2 regions of the Kribbella sp. VKM Ac-2566 genome follow, and region 1 is predicted to be linked to the other one. Evidence: predicted binding sites of a transcription regulator. Region 1 holds the regulator's gene; the other holds the start of a gene.
What was found. The regulator HrcA, encoded in region 1, represses chaperone genes, less so after heat shock. The targets are predictions, from matches to a motif close to TTGGCACTCGNNNNNNNCGAGTGCCAA.
Positions count from the first base shown of each region.

Region 2: EV647_RS23295 (FmdB family zinc ribbon protein) is a predicted target of HrcA. The motif match lies at 4,459-4,485, and genes of this name have one in related genera.

Region 1 is NZ_SODT01000008.1:862,683-872,723, reverse strand. Features, by position in the region: gene EV647_RS07070 (DUF3376 domain-containing protein) at 1-1,830, shown strand, start outside; gene EV647_RS07065 (DUF3097 domain-containing protein) at 1,805-2,629, opposite strand; gene EV647_RS07060 (NCS1 family nucleobase:cation symporter-1) at 2,646-4,181, opposite strand; gene EV647_RS07055 (MBL fold metallo-hydrolase) at 4,273-5,043, opposite strand; gene EV647_RS07050 (EF-Tu/IF-2/RF-3 family GTPase) at 5,067-5,453, opposite strand; gene EV647_RS07045 (ThuA domain-containing protein) at 5,548-6,198, shown strand; gene EV647_RS07040 (Gfo/Idh/MocA family protein) at 6,183-7,298, shown strand; gene hrcA (heat-inducible transcriptional repressor HrcA) at 7,350-8,372, shown strand; gene dnaJ (molecular chaperone DnaJ) at 8,397-9,539, shown strand; gene EV647_RS07025 (16S rRNA (uracil(1498)-N(3))-methyltransferase) at 9,696-10,041, shown strand, end outside.
Region 2 is NZ_SODT01000011.1:120,756-130,796, forward strand. Features, by position in the region: gene EV647_RS23270 (alpha/beta hydrolase) at 1-1,040, opposite strand, end outside; gene EV647_RS23275 (hypothetical protein) at 1,182-1,784, opposite strand; gene EV647_RS42135 (hypothetical protein) at 1,998-2,138, shown strand; gene EV647_RS23280 (alpha/beta hydrolase) at 2,135-2,785, shown strand; gene mscL (large conductance mechanosensitive channel protein MscL) at 2,901-3,290, opposite strand; gene EV647_RS23290 (SAF domain-containing protein) at 3,408-4,025, opposite strand; gene EV647_RS23295 (FmdB family zinc ribbon protein) at 4,085-4,438, opposite strand; gene EV647_RS23300 (penicillin acylase family protein) at 4,626-7,166, shown strand; gene EV647_RS23305 (phosphotransferase) at 7,163-8,068, opposite strand; gene EV647_RS23310 (5-formyltetrahydrofolate cyclo-ligase) at 8,061-8,621, opposite strand; gene EV647_RS23315 (UTP--glucose-1-phosphate uridylyltransferase) at 8,687-10,041, shown strand, end outside.

The DNA.
Region 1 (10,041 bases):
GCGCAACCGCCGCGGATCCAGCCCGGCCCGGCCGAAACCGGATCCTGGCTCGTCGACGGCGGCGTCCTCGACAACGCCCCGTTCGGCCCGGTGCTCGATGTCGTCGCCCGGCGTCCGGTCAACGGCAAGGCGACCCGCTACGTGCTGTACGTCGTACCGTCGGCGGGGATCGGGCGGGCGTCGACCGCGTTGCCCGGGGCGCAGGAGCCGAGCTGGCGGGTCGCGGCGATGTCCGCGGTGCAGTTCCCGCGCGAGGTGGACTTCCGCTCCGACGTCGAGCAGCTGGAACGCCTGCTGCTGGAGGCGGACGCGTCCTGGTCCGACAGTCAGCGCCTCTTCGACCGTTGCCTGAAGCAACCAGAGGAGCGGGTGCGGCTGAAGGCGGCGGCCGAGGCGCTGCAACCGGCGTACTCGCGGGGACGTGCGGCCGGCGGTGTCTGGGAGGCCGTCACGATCGCCAGTCACGACCAGTCGACCGTGCTGGACGCCGCGACCGCGCTCTCGGAGTCGGAGATCGACGAGATCCTCGCCACCGAGCACCCGTGGGTCCCGGGCCCGGACGGCTCCACGGCAGCCCTCCGGGACGATGCCGACGGCAACCCGAGCTGGTTGTGGGGGACCGGCGCCGCCGAGCGGATCGTCCGGCTGATCCTGCGCTCGCTGCGGACCCGGATCAGGTCCGCCCCGCAGGACGAGCGCGACGACCTGGACAAGCGGCTGACCGCGGCGAGCGACTGCCTGATGAAGGTCCAGGCCGTCCGCGACGCCCTCGACGTACAACTGGCCGCCGCCGATCTCGACCTCCGTCCCGCCGGTGGCGCGGAAGCGGTCGCGGTCGGGCTGAACGACATCTTCGAGCAGTTGCAGATCCAGCGCGCGCTCGGCGACGCGTTCGCGACCCTGATCGCGGTGGTCGGCTGGGAACTCGTCGACACCGCGCTCGAGGTCGAGATCGTTTCGCGCTGTACGTCGGCACGTACGCCGCAGCAGCGCAGCGCCCCGTTCCAGTTCCTTCGTCTCGGCCCGGACATCCCGCTCGAGGTGCTCGACGAGTTGCAGGAAGGGTCGATCGCCAACCAGCTGAACGACCGCATTCTGTACGGCAGCCAGGTGGGCCACTTCGGCGCGTTCGGTGCGGCCGACTGGCGGCGGTGGGACTGGCTGATGGGCCGGTTGCACTGCGTCGCGCACCTCGGCGCGATGCTCGGCGCGGACGCGGACTGGATCCGTGAGACCCAGCGTCAGGTCCTGCAGGCCGAAGGCTGGCAGCTCGACGCGGTCGCCGAGCGGATCGAACGACTGGCCAGGGACTTTCCGGCCGATGCCGGGCTCGGCGCGCTGGTGACGATGCGGGACGAGCTGAACGCCTCACCCGAGGGACGCGCGATCACCAAGGGGATCGCGGACCGGATGGTGGACGTGTCCGGTGGTCTCGGCCCGCAGGTCGGCAGCTGGGTGAAGGCGGCCGCGGGCCGCAAGCATCAGCCCGGTTCGTGGCTGCTGCGCACAGCGCGCTGGTTCACCGAACCGGCGCGCGAGACGGTGTGGGCGCGGATGGTGCGCGGCGTCAAGGTGAGCCCCGCGCAGCGCCCCGTGGTCTTCGAGCCATGGTTGCCAGTGGCAACAGCTGCCGCCGGCGTCGTACTGCTGGTGCTGTCCGGTGTCGTCGACGCCGTACGCATCCCGGCCGCGGTGCTCGCCGGTGCTGTGCTCGCACTCAGCGCGGTGCTCGGCGTGATCACCTGGTACGTACGCCGTACCCGCCGCCGGATCCGCGCCTGGATCGAGGCGCGGATGCCCGACATCAGTCCAGGGTCACGAAATCGATGAGTTCCTCGACGCGGCCGAGCAGGGCCGGATCGAGGTCCGCGAAGCTGTTCACCTTCGACAGGATGTGCTTCCAGGCGGCGGCGACGTCGGCCTGATCGGTGGCCGGCCAGCCGAACGCCTGCAGCACACCCTTCTTCCAGTCCTGCCCGTGCGGGATCCGCGGCCACGCCTTGATGCCGACCGACGACGGCTTGACCGCTTCCCAGATGTCGATGAACGGGTGGCCGACCACGTGCACGTACCGGTTCGACACCTGCGCGGCGATCTTCGACTCCTTCGATCCCTCGACCAGGTGGTCGACGAGTACGCCGAGCCGCCGGCCGGGACCGGGCTGGAACCGGTTGACGATCTCGACCAGGTCGTCGACGCCTTCAAGGTACTCGACCACGACGCCCTCGATCCGCAGGTCGTCGCCCCACACCTTCTCGACCAGCTCCGCGTCGTGCCGGCCTTCGACGTAGATCCGGCTGGCCCGCGCGACCTTCGCGCGGACGTTGTCGACGGCCACCGACCCCGACGCGGTCCGGGTCTTCTTCGCCGGACCGGCCTTCTTCGGCGGCTTCAGGCTGACCGGTTTGCCGTCGATCCAGAACCCCGGACCGAGCGGGTACGTACGGATCTTGCCGTGCCGGTCCTCCAGGTCGACGACGCCGTGCTCCCAGCGCACGATCGCCCCGACGAAACCGGAACTCGGCTCCTCGACGACCATTCCCTTCGCGATCTCGACCTCGACCGTCCGCCCGTTCTTGGGCTTACGCCAGTCACCCGCAAGGACATCATTCCCATACCTGTCAGCCACCCGCTCATGTTAGGACCTAATAAGTCGGAGCCGCGTGCGTAGCAGTTGACTGGCGGCTCGGCGCGGTGAGTGTGAGAACGAAGTACGCGATGAAGCCGACCACGAGACCGACGGCCCAGGAGTAGTCGTACAGCGGCTTGAGGAACGGGATCAGGCCGTTCTCGGGGAATGGTCCGGCGCCCGGGTTCGAGTACGCGCCGCCGACGGCGAGCAGTGAGCCGAGCAGGGTGGCGACGACGCCGCGCCAGTTCCAGCCGGCGGCGTACCAGTAGCGGCCGCCGGGCCGGTAGAGGTCGGCGAGGTTCAGGTTCGTCCGGTCGATCACCCAGTAGCCCGCGATCAGCACGCCGGCCACCGACGCGAGCAGACCGCCGTAGAACGACAGCCACACGAAGATGTAGATCGACGGGTCCGAGATCAGCCGCCACGGCTGGATCAGGATGCCGATCACACCGGTCAGCAGGCCCGCGGTCCGGAAGTTCAGCCACCGCGGCAGTGCGTTCGCGAAGTCGTACGACGGACTGACGACGTTGGCCGCGACGTTGCAGGACATCGTCGCGAGGATCGCCATCACCAGGCCGATCGTGACGATCACCGGGTTCTCGAACCGGCGGGTGAGCTCGACCGGGTCCCAGATCGCCGAGCCGTACAGCACGACGGTGCCGGACGTGGTGATGATCGAGACCAGCGCGATGAACGACATCGTGGTCGGCAGGCCGATGATCTGTCCCCAGACCTGCGCCCGCTGGCCCTTCCCGAACCGGGTGAAGTCCGGCATGTTCAGCGACAGCGTGGCCCAGAACGCGATCATGCCCATCAGTGACGGCGCGAAGATCTTCCAGAAGTCGGCGTCCCAGCCGAGTTTCGACGGCTGTTCCAGGATCGGGCCGAAGCCACCGGCCTTGACCAGGATCGCGACCATCAGCACGAGGAACGCGACCGTGACCAGCGGCGCCGCCCAGTTCTCGAACCGGCGCAATCCTTCGATACCGCGGAAGATCAGCACCATCTGCAGCACCCAGAAGAACGCGAAGCTCAGCCACATCGTCCACGGATGCCCGCCGATCGCGGACGCCTCGATCCAGTCCTTGCCGAACAGCTCGCCGACGATCACGTAGATCGCCTGCCCGCCGATCCAGGTCTGGATCCCGAACCAGCCGCAGGCGATGAAGGCCCGCAGCAGCGCCGGGAAGTTCGCGCCGCGGACGCCGTAGAACGCCCGCGCGAAGACCGGGAACGGGATGCCGTACTTCGTTCCCGCGTGACTGTTCAGCAGCAGCGGCACGAGGACGATCAGGTTCCCGAGGGTGATCGTGAAGAACGCCTGCAGCCAGTTCATCCCGATCGCGACCAGGCCGGACGCGAGCAGGTAGCTGGGGATGTTGTGCGCCATCCCCATCCACAGCGCGGCGTAGTTGTACGTCGTCCAGGTGCGCTCGGGCAACCGCGTCGGCGCCAGCTCCGCGTTCGCGTACCGGCTGTCCGCCAGCGCATCAGGATCGGCTAGTTCGACGCGTCCGTCGGGGTGAACCGTTTGCTCCGTCGTGGTCACAAGTGCCACCCCATCCGGTCGGGCGATGTCCGTTCCGAACAAGTTGCGCGACGGGATGACGTCGTGTCAACGGACAATTACCCGAAAGGGGTTATCCCGGGCCGAGGAGCGGGAGACTGGGACGTTGCGGCGTACCGAGAGCCTGGTAGCCGCGGCGGATCGCGTCCTGGAGCTTGTCGACCGGCCACGGCCAGTCCTCGGTGTGCTCGAGCGCCTTGTCGAGAGGGGTACCGGCGTGGTGCAGGGTCGAGATCGTGTTCGCGACCTTGCCGAGCTCGATCGCCTGGTCGGTGGCGAACTCGACGTCGACGACCGCGCCGTGGCCCGGGACGATCTTCGCGTCCGGGGTCATCATGCCGATCGCGCTCTGGATCGTGTCCGGCCATTCGAGCGGGAACGAGTCCTCGCCGTACGACGGCGGCGCCGACTCCTCGATCAGGTCGCCGAGGAAGAACACGTTCACGTCCGGTACGCCGACCACGGTGTCACCGGAGGTGTGCCCGTTGCCGACGTACAGCAGCTCGACGCGACGGTCGCCGAGGTCGATGACCTTCGCGACCGCGTACGTCGTACCGGCGAGCTTCTCCTCGGCGGCGGCGTTCTCGTGCAGGTAGACCGTCGCGTCGGTGAAGACGCTGTTGCCGGCCACGTGGTCGAAGTGCGCGTGGGTGTTGACGACCCATTTGACCGGTGCGTCGGTGAGCTCGCGGATGTGCTCCCGGAGCTGCTCGGCCTCCTCGGTCGTGGCGCGCGTGTCGATCACCAGCGCGCCGTCGGCTCCGACGACCAGGCCGACGTTCAGGTCCCATTCGTCGTACCGGCGGACCCAGGTGCGATCGCCGATCTCGACCCAAGCGCTCATGAGCCCGAGGTTACTTGCCGCGGTTACTTGCTGAGTACGTCGCCCCTGGCCACCTGGTCCTTCGCGAGGCCGCGGAGCAGCAGCCCGACGTTGTCGCCGGCCTTCGCGGTCTGCACGGTCTTGCGGAACATCTCGACGCCGGTCACCTCGACCTGCAGGATCGGCTGCCCGGCCCGGCTGAGCAGCACCTGCTCGCCGACCGTCACCGTCCCCGCCTGCACCCGCCCGGTCACCACGGTGCCGCGGCCGGTGATCGAGAACACATCCTCGACCGTCATCCCGAACGATCCCACCGGCAAGCTGTCCTGCGGCCGCGGCGGCCCCGGAAAACTGTTCGGCTCCGCATGCCCGCGCGCGAGCATTTCCTGCGGATCCATGGGATTCGACCGCTTCCAAAACTTCCAGCCCATCCATCGAGACTAGCGGGTTGGCAAGCCCTCTCCTCGCGACTTAAGGTCGCAAGTGTTCCGATCGGAACTCCGAAACTTTCGAAGGGTGGTCGGTGTGACGACACGACGTGCTGTGGTGGTGCGGGGTGGCTGGGAAGGGCACTCCCCGGTCGAGGCGACCGAGCTGTTCATCCCGTACCTGAAGGAGAACGGCTTCGAGGTGACGGTCTCCGACAGCACCGCGGCGTACCTCGAGCTGGACGGCGTCGACCTGGTGCTGCAGTGCGTGACGATGAGCGAGATCGAGGACGACCATTTCAAGGGCCTGGAGGCGGCGATCCGGCGCGGCACCGGGTTCGCCGGCTGGCACGGCGGGATCGCGGACTCGTTCCGCAAGAACGTGGACTACAGCTTCATCACCGGCGGGCAGTTCATCTCGCACCCGCACGGGTTCACCGACTACCGCGTCGAGGTGGTGCCCGAGCAGGCCGATCACCCGATCGTCGAGGGCATCACGCACTTCGACGTGCACACCGAGCAGTACTACATCCACTACGACCCGACGAACACCGTCCTCGCGACGACGACGTTCGAGTCGCACCCGGACTACCCGTGGATCGAGGGCGCTGTGATGCCGGCCGTCTGGACCCGCACCTGGGGCGAGGGCAAGGTCTTCGTCTGCACGGTCGGCCACAAGCTCGACGACCTGGAGACGCCCGAGGTCCGCACGATCATCGAAAGGGGTCTGCTGTGGGCGAGCAAGTGAGTGGGCCGGTGACACGCGTCGGCATTGTCGGCACGGGTGTTATCTCCGGCACCTACCTGGACCACCTCGGCAAGCTCCCCGGCGTCGACGTCGTCGCCGTCGCCGACCTGGACCTGGCGCGTGCTCAAACGATTGCCGACAAGAACCCGGCCATCCGCGCGGTCTCGCCGGAGCAGCTGTACGCGGCTGACGACATTGAGATTGTCGTCAATCTGACGATCCCGGCTGCGCACGCACCGGTGCACCAGGCCGCGATGGAAGCCGGCAAGCACGTGTACGGCGAGAAGCCGCTCGCCGTCGACCGCGCCGAGGCGGAGCCGCTGCTCAAGTACGCCGCCGCGAACAACGTCCGCGTCGGCTGTGCGCCCGACACCGTCCTCGGTACCGGTACGCAGACCGCTCGTGCGGTGATCGACCGCGGCGACATCGGCGTACCGCATGCCGCGACCGCGTCGTTCGTCACGCCCGGCCACGAGCTTTGGCACCCGGCGCCGGAGTTCTACTACCAGCCCGGCGGCGGCCCGGTCCTCGACATGGGGCCGTACTACGTGACCAGCCTGGTCACCCTCCTCGGTCCGGTACGCCGGGTCACCGCGCGAGCCGGCCAGTCGAAGCAGGAGCGCCGGATCCACACCGGTCCGCGAGCCGGTACAACGTTCCCCGTCGAGGTGCCGACGCACGTCACCGGCGTACTGGAGCACGAGTCCGGTGCGTTGACCACGGTGCTGATGTCGTTCGACGTGTGGGCGGCGCGGTTGCCGCGGATCGAGGTGCACGGGACAGAGGGCAGCCTGTCGGTGCCGGACCCGAACGGGTTCGACGGCACGGTCGAGATCGCGACCGCCGCGCAGCGCGAGTGGACCGAGGTGCCGGTCGCCGGCGGGTACGCGGGTGCGGGTCGCGGGGTCGGTGTTGCGGACATGGCCCGGGCGATCCGCAACGGTGAACCGCACCGGGCCGACGGCGCGCTGGCCTACCACGTGCTCGACGTACTGGAGTCGTTGCTGGAGGCCGCCGTACAGGATCAGCCGGTGGATGTGGCGAGCACTGTGGCACGTCCCGCGCCCGTTCCGTTGGGAGCGTCGCCCGAGACCGCCTAGACTGGCACTCCGAGCGATTGAGTGCCAGGACAGTCGGAGAGGGTGGTGCGCGTGCTCGACGAACGCAAGCTGGATGTGCTCCGCGCCATCGTCGAGGACTACGTGGCCACTCATGAGCCGGTCGGCTCGAAGACATTGGTCGACCGGCACAACCTCGGCGTCTCCCCGGCCACCGTGCGTAACGACATGGCTGCGCTGGAGGAGGAGGGGTACATCACCCAGCCGCACACCAGCGCCGGCCGGATCCCGACCGACGCGGGCTACCGGCTGTTCGTCGACAAGCTGAGCACGGTCAAGACGCTGTCGAGCGCCGAGAAGAAGGCGATCACGTCGTTCCTGGCCGGAGCGGTCGACCTGGACGACGTCGTCCGCCGTACCGTCCGGCTGCTCGCCCAGATCACCCGCCAGGTCGCCGTCGTGCAGTACCCGTCGCTGAACCGGTCGAGCGTCCGGCACATCGAGGTCGTCACGATGAGCCCCCGGCGGTTGCTGCTGGTGCTGATCACCAGCAACGGCCGGGTCGAGCAACGGCTCGTCGAGCACCCGCACGATGTCGACGAGCAACTGATCGCGGACCTGCGGTCCCGGTTGAACACTGCGCTCGCCGGGCAGCGGCTGACCGACGCGACGACGTCCCTGGCCGGCGTGCCGGAGCAGTTCGCGCCGGCCGACCGGTCACTGGTCGCGGCGATCGTCACCACCTTGCTGGAGGCGTTCACCGACGAGGTCGGCGAGCAGCGGATCGCCGTCGGCGGCGCGGCCAACCTGACCCGGTACGGCGACGACTTCGAGCGGAACGTCAAGCCGGTGCTGGAGGCGCTCGAGGAGCACGTCATCCTCCTCAAGTTGCTCGGTGAAGCGACCAATCCGCAGACGCTGACTGTTCGCATCGGTCACGAGAACCCGTTCGAGGAGCTGGCCACCACGTCGGTGGTCGCGACCGGGTACGGGTCGCAGTCGGAGGCGCTCGCCACCCTCGGCATCGTCGGACCGACCCACATGGACTATCCGAGCACGATGGGCGCAGTGCGCGCCGTCGCGCGTTACGTCAGCCAGATCCTGGCCGAATCCTAATCAAGACAACCCCTGGTCTGGAGTATGAGCACCGATTACTACGCCGTCCTAGGTGTCAGCCGTGACGCTTCAGCGGACGAGATCAAGAAGGCGTACCGCAAGCTGGCACGCCAGTACCACCCGGACGTGAACGACTCCGAGGACGCGCACCAGAAGTTCCAGGAGATCGGGCGCGCATTCCAGGTGCTCAGCGACCCGCAGAAGCGGCAGATGCACGACCTCGGCGGCGACCCGTTCGCCTCCGCGGCCGGTGGACCGGGCGGCGCCGGCTTCGGCCAGGCGTTCACGTTCACCGACATCATGGACGCGTTCTTCGGCCAGACCGGCGGAGCCACCCGCGGGCCGCGGCCGCGGACCCGGCGCGGTCAGGACGCGCTGATCCCGCTGCGGATCGACCTGGCCGAGGCGGCGTTCGGCACGACGCGGGAGCTCAAGGTCGACACCGCCGTACTGTGCCCGACCTGTAGCGGGTCCGGCGCGGCGGCCGGCTCCGAGCCGGTCACCTGCGAGATCTGCCACGGGCGTGGCGAGGTCACGCACACGCAGCGGTCGTTCCTCGGCGAGGTGCGGACGATGCGCCCCTGCCCGAACTGCCGCGGCTACGGCACCACGATCCCGAGCCCGTGCGTCGAGTGCTCTGGCGACGGGCGCGTGCGCTCCCGCCGTACCGTCACCGTGAAGATCCCCGGCGGCGTCGACACCGGCACGCGGGTGCAGCTGTCCGGTCAGGGCGAGGTCGGCCCCGGCGGCGGTCCGGCCGGCGACCTGTACGTCGAGATCGAGGTCGAGCCGCACGACATCTTCACCCGTAACGGCGACGACCTGCACTGCACGGTGACGCTGCCGATGACGGCGGCGGCGCTTGGTACGACGATCGACCTGCCGACGCTCGAGGGCGAGACGACACCGCTGGAGATCCGTCCCGGCACGCAGTCCGGTACGGCGATGACGCTGTCCGCACGCGGCGTACCGCGGCTGCGGCACGCCGGTCGTGGCGACCTCATCGTCCAGATCATCGTCGAGACGCCCACCAAGCTCGACGACGCCCAGGCCGAGCTCCTCAGGAAGCTCGCGGCGGTCCGCGACGAGGAACGCCCGCAGGGCCAGGTCCAAGCCACCCACAAGAGCGTTTTCGGCCGCCTCCGCGACGCCTTCGGCACCCACTAGATGACATCGCGACGCCCCGCGGACGTCCCGCCTCCCCACCGCGCCTCAGCGGCGCGGAGGCGCGTCGCTTCCGCGCCGCTTCTCGGCGGTGCGGGACGTGTCGCCTCCCTGCCGCTTCTCAGCGGTGCGGGGAGGTCTTCGTAAGTGGGGGTCGCCGTGTTCTTTCGCTCTGACCTCGACGAGGACGAGCTGGTGCTCGACGGGGCGGAGGGTCGGCATGCAGCCGTCGTACGGCGGATCGGACAGGGCGAGCGCGTTCGCCTGACGGACGGGCGGGGGTCCTGGGCCGAAGGGGCCGTGGTTGCCGCGTCCAAGGCCGGGGTGACCGTGGCGGTGGACGAGCGGGGCGCCGTCGTTGCCGCCGATCCCCGAGTGGTTGTGGTGCAGGCGGTGCCGAAGGGCGAGCGGGCCGAGTTGGCGGTGGAGATGCTGACCGAGGTCGGCGTCGACGTGATCGTGCCGTGGAACGCGGAGCGCAGTCAGTTCCGCGCGAACCCGGAGC
Region 2 (10,041 bases), on a different contig from region 1:
ATGTCGTACGGGTACAGCTGCTCAGGGTCGAGGCGCCGTACCGCGTCGTCGAGGGCGGTCTTGCGGTCGGACTTGCCGGACCAGGGAAAGCGGAGGTCCGAGCAGAGGGTGGCCATGTGCAGGCCCGCGGACAGCGTGCCGTAGGGCAGGCCCTTGCTGGTGGTCCGTTGGAGCAGCTTCTTCAGACCCATGTCGTCGCCGTTGCGCGCGGAGTGCAGTACGGCTGGGATGCCTTTGAGAGACGGGTTGACCGAGTTGAGGCTCGCGACCGCCAAGGTCTCCATCAGGTCAGTGCCGCTGACGCCGTGTTGCACCAGCCACGCCAGGTCCGCCACCGGATCCGTCTTGCACGCGGCGTCCTGGTGGCACGCCGCCTTGAGGACACCAGCGGTCGCGGCCATCAGATCCAGACCCATCGGGTCGAATCCCTTGTGCGGTACGACGGAGTCCAGCACGAGCGCCTGCACGTGACCCGGGTACTTCAGTCCGTACTGCGCCGCGGTGAAGCTGCCGTACGACGTCCCGTCGATCGTGAGCCGGTCCACCTTGAGGAACTGGCGCAGCTGCTCGATGTCGTCGACGGTGTCAGGGGTTCCGTAGTACCCAGCGCCGGAGCCGAGGTGCTGGGCGCACTCGTCCACAGCCGTGGCCGGTGGAGTCAGGAAGTCCGAACCGCCCACAGTCTCTTGCAGAGAAGGGCAATTGATGCCGTCAGGACCTGTGCCGCGCTGGTCGAACATGACAAGTCGGTACTCGCGCAGCACGTCAGGGTGCACGTTGCGCCGCAGGTTGGCGAGGAGCGGTACGCCGGGCTGTCCGGGACCACCGGTGAGCAGCAGGAGGACACCGCGGGACGCGTCCACGTTGTCGGCGGCGATGACGGCGAGGTCGAGCGACGGGCCGTCCGGGTGTTGCCGGTCGAGCGGGACGTGCAGCGTCGTACAGGTGAAGCCAGGCGTACAGGACGTGTTCTCTGCCGCCGGAGCCGAGCAAGCGGTGCAGGCCAGGGCGAGCGCGCACAGCAGCCGGATCGTTCGCATGCGCCCTCCCTCAGTGCGAGGGTGCGACACACGCGGCGGCCACCGCAACCTGCCTCGCGGGTCGACCTCGAAAGGGACCCGCAAGGCAGGCGCGGGTAGACCCCACTTCGGACGGCTTCGGGGTGCGCGTCCGGCGCGGGGTCAGCGCAGGCCGAGCGACTTCGTCAGCTCGGCGGTCACCTGGCGCGGCGCCGGCAGCGTGCCGGGCTTGCCCTGGCCTTCCAGCGAGGTCGCCACCAGACGGTGGCAGCCGAAGGCTTCAGCGGTGAACGACAGGACGCCGCGGTCGTTGTCGGTGAACCGCAGCACGTACGTGGGGCCGAGCTCCTTGGTGCACATGCTCGGCTTCTTCGCGACGGGTTTCGCCGCGTTGACCAGGGCGAGCAGGTCGGTCGCCTGCTTGCCCATGCGCTTGGTGGTGATCGTCGCGTAGTCCTGCCCGGTCGCCTGTGCGTCGTACTGGCAGATCGTCACGCTGACGGGGTTGAACTTCGAGGTGGCCGCGCCCTGGCCCCACACCGCCTTGTCGGTCGCGGCACGGACGGCCGTGATGGTTTCGGGGCAGTCCGTGCTCGGTGTACCGCTGGGACTGGCTGACGGGGTGGGCGACGGCATGGTCACCGTTTGGGTGGGCTGGGCGGCGGGCGGGGACGAGGCGTCCTCGGTGCCGCAGGCGGCGGCAACTCCGAGCACAGCCACGACAAGCGTCGCACCGATCAGGCCCCGTGTCCGTTGTGCACTCACGACTCGGTCCTTCCGGGTTGGCAAGGTCCACCATCATGGTGGAACGGGGTCACACCGCGCGTGCCGCAACATCACGGCGGCGCGTCTTTCCGGTCACGCCGCGGGATCGAGCCCCAACCGTGGCGCAGCTGTAACGTGCACGCGCTGGTCACCTACCTCCGGGTCACCGCGCAGCATTCCCGGAGGGCCCCGGTGACTCGGTAGCCTGGAGGCATGACGAGCCCGTACGAAGACGACGAGCCGCTGCTGCCGGAGCAGACGCGGGACGACGACCCGCGGACCTGGGGTGACAACGACTTCAGCAGCGACGACGACGAGCGCATCCTGAACGAGGTCCCCCCGCACCACGGATGACCGCGTCGGTTTTCCTCGTCCACGGCGGTCTCTGGGAAGCCATGGACGCCGAAGCGTTCTGGGGTACGACGGGAATCACCGACGGCCTGTCCGCGGCACTCGTGCCGGAGGGCATGGCAGTACTGGCGCCCGACCGGCTGCAGCGAGCCAGTGCGTGGGACGTCGAGGTCGCCGCGCTGGGTGAACAGCTGGCGAAGCGTTCCTGGCCGGTAAGAATCGTTGGAGCCTCCAATGGATGTACGGTTGCGGTGCTGCTGGCGTTGAGGTTTCCGGAGCTGGTTGATCGCCTCCTCCTGGCGTGGCCCGCGACCGGCGACGACGCCGCGGCGAACGAGCGCGCTCACGCCGGGATGGTGAATCGCGGGTGCCCGCCGGAGGTCGCGGACGAACTGCTCGCGGGCGGCATCCTGCGCGGTGTGACGGATGAACAGGTGGCCTCGCTGGCGCGAATTCGGGTGGGGGTCCTGCCGTCGGTACCGGAGAACGCTTCGCATCAGCGGAAGACGGTTGACGCCTTGCTGCGGTCGATCCGGGGGAGTCGTGAGCTGGTCGGGTGTCCCGAACCGCCGACACCCGCCTTTCGGATGAGCAACGACCCGCCGTACCTGGATCAGCTGCTGCGAACGATCGTGGAGTTCGTCAACTGAGGGGATGGGCGGGAGCTTCTGGCGCCCGGTCCCACACTGCTGGATGCGTTGTGCCGGTGAGCAGGCGGGCGTTGGCGAGCTCAGGGGCTGAGGTTGTACGCCCACCTGCTGAGGCTCACGACTGGCGGCTGCGCAGCAGGTCGCGGATCTCGGTCAGCAATTCCTGTTCGGTGGTCAGCGGGTCCGGCTCCGGCTCCTGCCCGCGCTTGCGGCGCTCGGCCAGCTTGTTCAGCGGCAGCACGATGAAGAAGTAGACGGCCGCGGCGACGAACAGGAAGCTCAACGCCGCGTCCAGGATCAGGCCGATCGAGAACTGAGCGCCGTTGATCTTGAAGTTCCCGACACCGGTGAGGTCCGCCTTGCCGAAGATCGCCGCGATCAGCGGGTTGATCAGCCCGTCGACGAGCGCGCTGACGATCTTGGTGAACGCGGCGCCGATGACGACGGCGACCGCGAGGTCGACGACGTTGCCGCGCATCACGAATTCCTTGAAGCCCTTGAGCATGTGGTGCCCTCCACGAAGCGGGTGGTTGTACCCGGACAACGTAGGGCTGCACCCCCGTCAGGGCGAGGGAGCGCGCCGGAACACGACACATCGTGCCGGCACAATCTCGAAGAGTGATCAGCTCGTGTCCGGCGTCAGTGCCACGGTGATCCGTGAGTTCGAACTGGCCTGAGCCAGTCGGGTGGCGACTTCCGGTGTGGTCGCCACCACGATCAACGCGCCCGACGTGGCCGATCGCGGCGTCGGCAACGCGACGACGGGCACGGCGCGGGCGAGCTGGCTCGCGGCGCCGGCGGTCGTGCTGTCGGCGGCGTACAGGTTGATGCGGTCGCCGACTCGGAGGAGCGCGGTGATGTCCGCGTCGTCGACGCGGAACGGATAGGCGAGTGAGCCGGGCGGCACGGCGGGTGGTGCCAGGAATCTGGCGTCGGTGAGCGGTTCGCCGGCTCTGACCGGTCCGCTGAGCACGCGGGTCGTCAGTTCGCTGCCGGGTCCGAGAGCACCGGCGGGCACGGAGCCGGGCGGCAGGTCGACGGTCCGCAGGTCGTCGCGCGCCGGGACGACGCCGCCGGTGAGGTCGCGCGCGGCGGCCAGCACCGCGACCGTCGGTGGGGGCGCGGGGGAGAGGGCCAGAAGTCCGAAGTACACGGCGGCCGCGGCGGCGACGCCGGCGAGGAGCCGACGGTGCCACCGGGCGGCACGCAGCAGGTCACGAAGCAGAGAAGGGATTTTCATGCCGGAGAAGATACGAGTTTCGCCGGCAGCCGCCCTTCAGTTATCCACAGGGTGCGCGGTCAGGCCGCGCTGGTGCCCGAGGACGAGCTGCTCGAGCCCGAAGAGGAACTCGAGGACGAGGAACCCGAGGACGACGACCCGGAGGAACCGTTCGACGACGACCCCGAGGACGCGGACCCCGACGAGGACGATCCGGACGACGCGTCGGCCTTCGCCGGCACCGTGCTCTTGCCGGACGACCGGCTGTCGGTCCGGTAGAAGCCGGAACCCTTGAACACGACGCCCACGGCGTTGAAGACCTTGCGCAGGCTGCCCTGGCAGTTCGGGCACACGGTCAAAGCATCGTCCGTGAAGCTCTGGCGCACCTCGAGCGCTTCACCACAGTCGGTGCACTGGTACTGGTACGTCGGCACTGTCGGTTCCCTTCAAGCCGCTGGCACTCCTACTACCCGACTGCTAATAATGCGCCAGCGGACCGAAGTATTCCAAACCCGGTCTCACGTACCTCAACTCTGGGTCCCTGTCCAGCCGACGCAGAGCAACGCAAAGTTGTGAGGGACCCCATTTGGGGTGGGCGGGGGGATTCTCTACGGTTGGTCCGTGCCACGCCTGCTTCGAGTCGTCGTCATCAGCGGAATCGCCCTCGCCACGGTCCTCCTGGTGATCGCCGGTACCGTCGTCTTCGTCGTCCGCCACTCGTTCCCGACGTACGACGGAACCATCGAGCTGGACGGCCTGGACGCCGAGGTCAGCGTGGTCCGGGACACCAACGGAATCCCGCAGATCTACGCCGACACCCCGGCCGATCTGTTCGCGGCGCAGGGGTACGTGCACGCGCAGGACCGGTTCTTCGAGATGGACTTCCGCCGGCACGTCACGTCCGGCCGGTTGAGCGAGCTGTTCGGCAAGACAGCGCTCGAGACCGACAAGTTCGTCCGGACGCTCGGCTGGCGGCGGGTGGCGGAGAAGGAGTTGCCGCTGCTCAGCCCGACCACCCGGCAGTACCTCGACGACTACGCCCGCGGCGTCAACGCGTATCTGACCAAGCACAGCGGCTCCGCCCTCAGCCTTGAGTACGCCGTCCTGTCCCTCCAGCCCGGCGGGCCCAAGAACTACACGCCGGAGCCGTGGACCGCGGCCGACTCGTTGTCCTGGCTGAAGGCGATGGCGTGGGACCTGGGCGGCAACCTGGACGAGGAGGTCACCCGGACGAAGCTGCTGGCCGCGATGTCGGCGCGCAACGTCGAGAGCCTCTACCCGCAATACCCGTACGACCGGAACCAACCGATCCTCTCCGCCGGCTCGGTCGGCAGGGACGGCAAGTTCACCACCTCTCCGGTCAGCACCGAGGTCCGGCGGAGCATGCTCACCCAGGACCTGCTCAAGTCGCTGGACTCGGTGCAGAAGGTCGCCAAGGGACTGCCTGAGCTGCTCGGCCAGGGCGACGGCGTCGGGTCGAACTCCTGGGTGGTCTCCGGTGACCACACGACCACCGGCAAGCCGCTGCTGGCCAACGACCCGCACCTCGGCGCTACCATGCCGGGGATCTGGACGCAGGTCGGCCTGCACTGCAACAACGTCGGCAAGACATGCCCGTTCGACGTCTCCGGCTTCAGCTTCTCCGGTCTGCCCGGTGTGGTGATCGGCCACAACAACGCGATCTCCTGGGGCTTCACCAACCTCGACCCGGACGTCCAGGACCTGTACCTGGAGCGGATCGAGGGAAACAACGTCCTCTACAACAACAAGTGGCGAGCCATGGCCACCCGCGAGGAGACGTTCAAGGTGGCCGGCCAGGACGAGCCGGTGAAGATCACCGTCCGCGAGACCCGGCACGGTCCGCTCATCTCGGACGTCGACGAGGACGAACGCAAGGTGGGTGAGTCGGCTGCGGCGCAGGCGAAGTACCCGACGGCGTACGGCGTCGCGCTGCAGTGGACCGCGCTGAACCCGGGCCGGACCGCGGACGCGCTGTTCGCGATCAACACCGCGCAGAACTGGACCCAGTTCCGGGCCGCCGCGCAGCAGTTCCAGGTGCCTTCACAGAACCTCGTGTACGCCGACACCGACGGCCACATCGGCTACCAGGCGCCCGGACTGATCCCGATCCGCACCACCGGCCGCGGCGACTGGCCGGTCCCGGGCTGGGATCCGAAGTACGCCTGGAAGGGGTACGTGCCCTTCGACGCGTTGCCGAGCGAGTTCGACCCGGCCGACGGCATCATCGTCACCGCGAACCAGGCGGTCGTGCCGAACACGTACACGTACTACCTGACCAACTCCTGGGACTACGGCTACCGCTCGCAGCAGATCCTCGACCGGATCAAGGCGGCCGGGAAGCTGGACGCGAACGCGATGGCGTCGATCCAGCTGGACACCAAGAGCAAGGCCGCCGAGATGCTGGTCCCGTACCTGCTCCGGATCAGCATCGACGACGCGTTCGACAAGCAGGGTCAGGACGTCCTGCGGAACTGGGACTTCACCCAGCCGCCGGACTCCGCGGCCGCGGCGTACTTCAACGTGGTCTGGCGCAACCTGCTCGCGCTGACCTTCCACGACCAGCTCCCCGAAGACACCTGGCCGGACGGCGGCTCGCGCTGGTTCGAGGTGATCCACACGCTGATCGGGCAGCAGAACAGCGGCTGGTGGGACAACATCGGGACGCCGCAGCGGGAGAGCCGCGACGACATCCTCCGCGAGGCCCTGATCAACGCCCGGACCGAGATCACCCAGAAGATGGCGCGGGAGCCGGCCAACTGGCAGTGGGGCCGGCTGCACAAGCTGACGCTGACCAACCAGACGCTGGGCAAGTCCGGGATCGGAGCGGTCGAGAAGATCTTCAACCGCGGCCCGTACGAGCTGGGCGGCGGTACGTCGATCGTCGACGCCACCGGCTGGGACGCCGCGAAGGGGTACGACGTGACCGCGACTCCGTCGATGCGGATGGTCGTGGACCTGTCGGACTTCGACAAGTCCCGCTGGGTCAACCTGACCGGTGTATCAGGCCATGCTTTCTCGTCGAACTACACCGACCAGACCGACCTGTGGGTCAAGGGCGAAACCCTCCAGTGGGCCTACACCAAGGGCGCCGTGGAGGCGACCCGCAAACACTCCCTGACCTTCACCAAGCCGGACAGCTAAAGGCCACCTGCGAACGGCATGGCTCGCCACTGGGTGGCGAACATGCGGATGCCGTCGGCCAGGGCTGGGAACTGCGGGACCAGGGGAGTGCAGACCAGGACCTGCAGTGCGCGTGCGAGGTCCATCACCTGCTGGACCTGCGGGTCCAGCGTCGGGAAACCGCGGGAGCGTGCTTCCTCGTCGTACGCGTGACACAGGTCGGGGCCGAAGCCTGCGAGGTCCCACTCGAGCGGGCCGATCGTCACGTCCTCGAAGTCGGCCCACAGCGGGCCGTCGACGGTAGTGATCAGGTTCCACGACGGTGCGTCGCCGTGCAGGGGCTGCACGGTCGCGGACGGGAAGACCGCCTCGAACCCGGCCCTGCTGGTCAGGATCGGCTCCAGCACCTTCCACTCGGCTCTTGCCCGGTCCACGTCCTCCTGCTCGAGCAAACCCGGCACTGCCTCGGCCGCTGCCAGGCCCGGGCCGATCAGCCGCAGGGGAGTCATCCAGGGCAGCTCTCCCGGGTACTTCGCGAGCAGGGCATGTAGCTCGGCTACGCGGGCGGTTGCCCCGATGTAGTCCGGTTCAGCTGCCTTGTCCACCTCGACGTACGTCCAGAACGTCATGGACAGTCCGTCCTGCTCCTTCGGCTCCAGTGGTACCAGCGGACTCGGCGGCACCACGGGGAGTCCCTGTTCCGCCAGCCAGGCCACCACGTCCAGCTCGCGCTGCTGGCGTCGTACGGCGGGCTCTGGTTCCTGTAGGCCGGCTGGGGGGTTCATCGGTACCCGTGCGACCACCGGGGACGGCAGCAGGTGCACGACCGTCGAGAACGCCTCGTAGAGGACTGTCGGGTCGGTGACCGTGAGGCCGAGGGTGCGTGCGGCTGTGGCTGCGGCTTGGACCGCGGTCTCAGTCATCCCGTGATCCTCGCAGAGGGATCAAGCGATTTGGCGTCAGTGCTGCGTCCACCGGCTGGTCGTGGGGGTCGTTCGGCAGGGCATCGACGATCTCCGTGTCGTAGACGGCGGCCCAGACCGGCGTATCGGGGCGGACGCGGGCGAGAGCGCGGTCGTACGAGCCGCCGCCGCGGCCGAGGCGCACGCCGTCATGGGTAACCGCTACGGCCGGGCAGATGACCAGATCGGCAGTAGCGATCGCGTCGGAGCCCAGGTCGGTCGGCGGCTCGGACAGACCGAGCCGGCCAGGCACCAGGTCGGCTGCGCCGGGTGCGACACCCCAGCCCAGGTCGTTGTCGGCGTACAGGATCGGCAGGAGCACCTCGCGGTCCGTCGCGAGCAGCCAGTCGATCAGCGCCCCGGTCTGCGGCTCGGGCCCTCTCGACACGTATAGCGCGATCCGGTGCACGTCCGGCAGTACCTGTTGGGCGCTCGCCAGTAGCCCCTCCGCCCGGGACCGCAGCCTCCGAGCGTCGAGGAAGTGCTGCCGCGCCACGGCCTTCGATGGGAACACCTTCTGATCGTAGGAGCGTGACGCGCGCAACACTGGGATTACCTGCCGTCCCCTAGGGTTGGTGCATGGGTGAGGTGGGTCTCAGACAAGCGCAGGAGAAGATGCGCGCCGCCGGTGCTGCCGACGTCGCGATACGCGTCTTCACGCACTACTACCGGCTGCTCGAGTCCGGACAGCAAGGAAAGATCCGCGAGGACGACATCGAGCCGGTGGGCGACCTGCCACACCTGGACCACCTGGACACCGACCCGGACGCGCTCCGCGCCGCTCTGGCCGAGACGGTGGTCATCAAGCTCAACGGCGGCCTCGGTACGTCGATGGGCGTCACCGGCCCGAAGTCCGCGCTGCCGGTCAAGGACGGGCTGAGCTTCCTGGACATCATCGCCCGGCAGATCCTGAGCACCCGGCGCGCGTACGACGTACCGCTGCCGCTGGTGCTGATGAACTCGTTCCGCACCAAGACCGAGTCGCTGCAGATCCTCAGCGAGTACGACGGACTCGCGGTGGACGGCCTGCCGCTGGACTTCCTGCAGAACATGGAGCCGAAGCTGCTCGCCGACGACCTGACGCCGGCCGAGTGGGAGCCGGACCCGGAGCTCGCCTGGTGCCCACCCGGGCACGGCGACCTGTTCACCGCGTTGGTTGCCTCGGGCACCCTCGACGCGCTGCGGGAGCACGGTTTCCGGCACGCGTTCATCTCGAACGCGGACAACCTCGGCGCCACCCCGGACCCGCGGATCGCGGCCTGGATGGCCGAGCACGACGTACCGTTCGGGATGGAGGTCTGCCGGCGGACGCGGTCCGATCGCAAGGGCGGGCACGTCGCGGTGCGGAAGTCCGACGGACGGCTGATCCTGCGGGACAGCGCGCAGGTGGCCGACGAGGACACGCAGTACTTCCAGGACGTCACCCGGCACCGGATGTTCAACACGAACAACCTGTGGATCGACCTGGACCGGCTCGCCGAGCTGATGGACGGGCACGACGGGATCCTCGGGCTGCCGATCCTCGTGAACCGCAAGACCGTCGACCCGGCCGACCCGTCCTCGCCGAAGGTGATCCAGCTGGAGACCGGGATGGGTACCGCGATCGAGACCTTCGACGGGTCGCAGGCGGTGATCGTGGACCGCAGCCGGTTCAAGCCGGTGAAGACGACGAACGACCTGCTGGTGCTGCGCTCGGACGTGTACGACCTCGACGAGACCGGCGATCTGACCACGACCCACGAGGGCGACGAGCCGTACGTCGACCTGGACCCGGAGTACTTCAAGATCCTCGCCGACTTCGACGCGCGGTTCCCGGCCGGGGCTCCGTCCCTGGTCCGGGCCGACCGACTCGCGGTGCGCGGCGATGTTGCCTTCGGCAAGGATGTGGTGGTGGTCGGCGACGTCGAGGTGACCGCGCCGGACGGTGAGCGCCG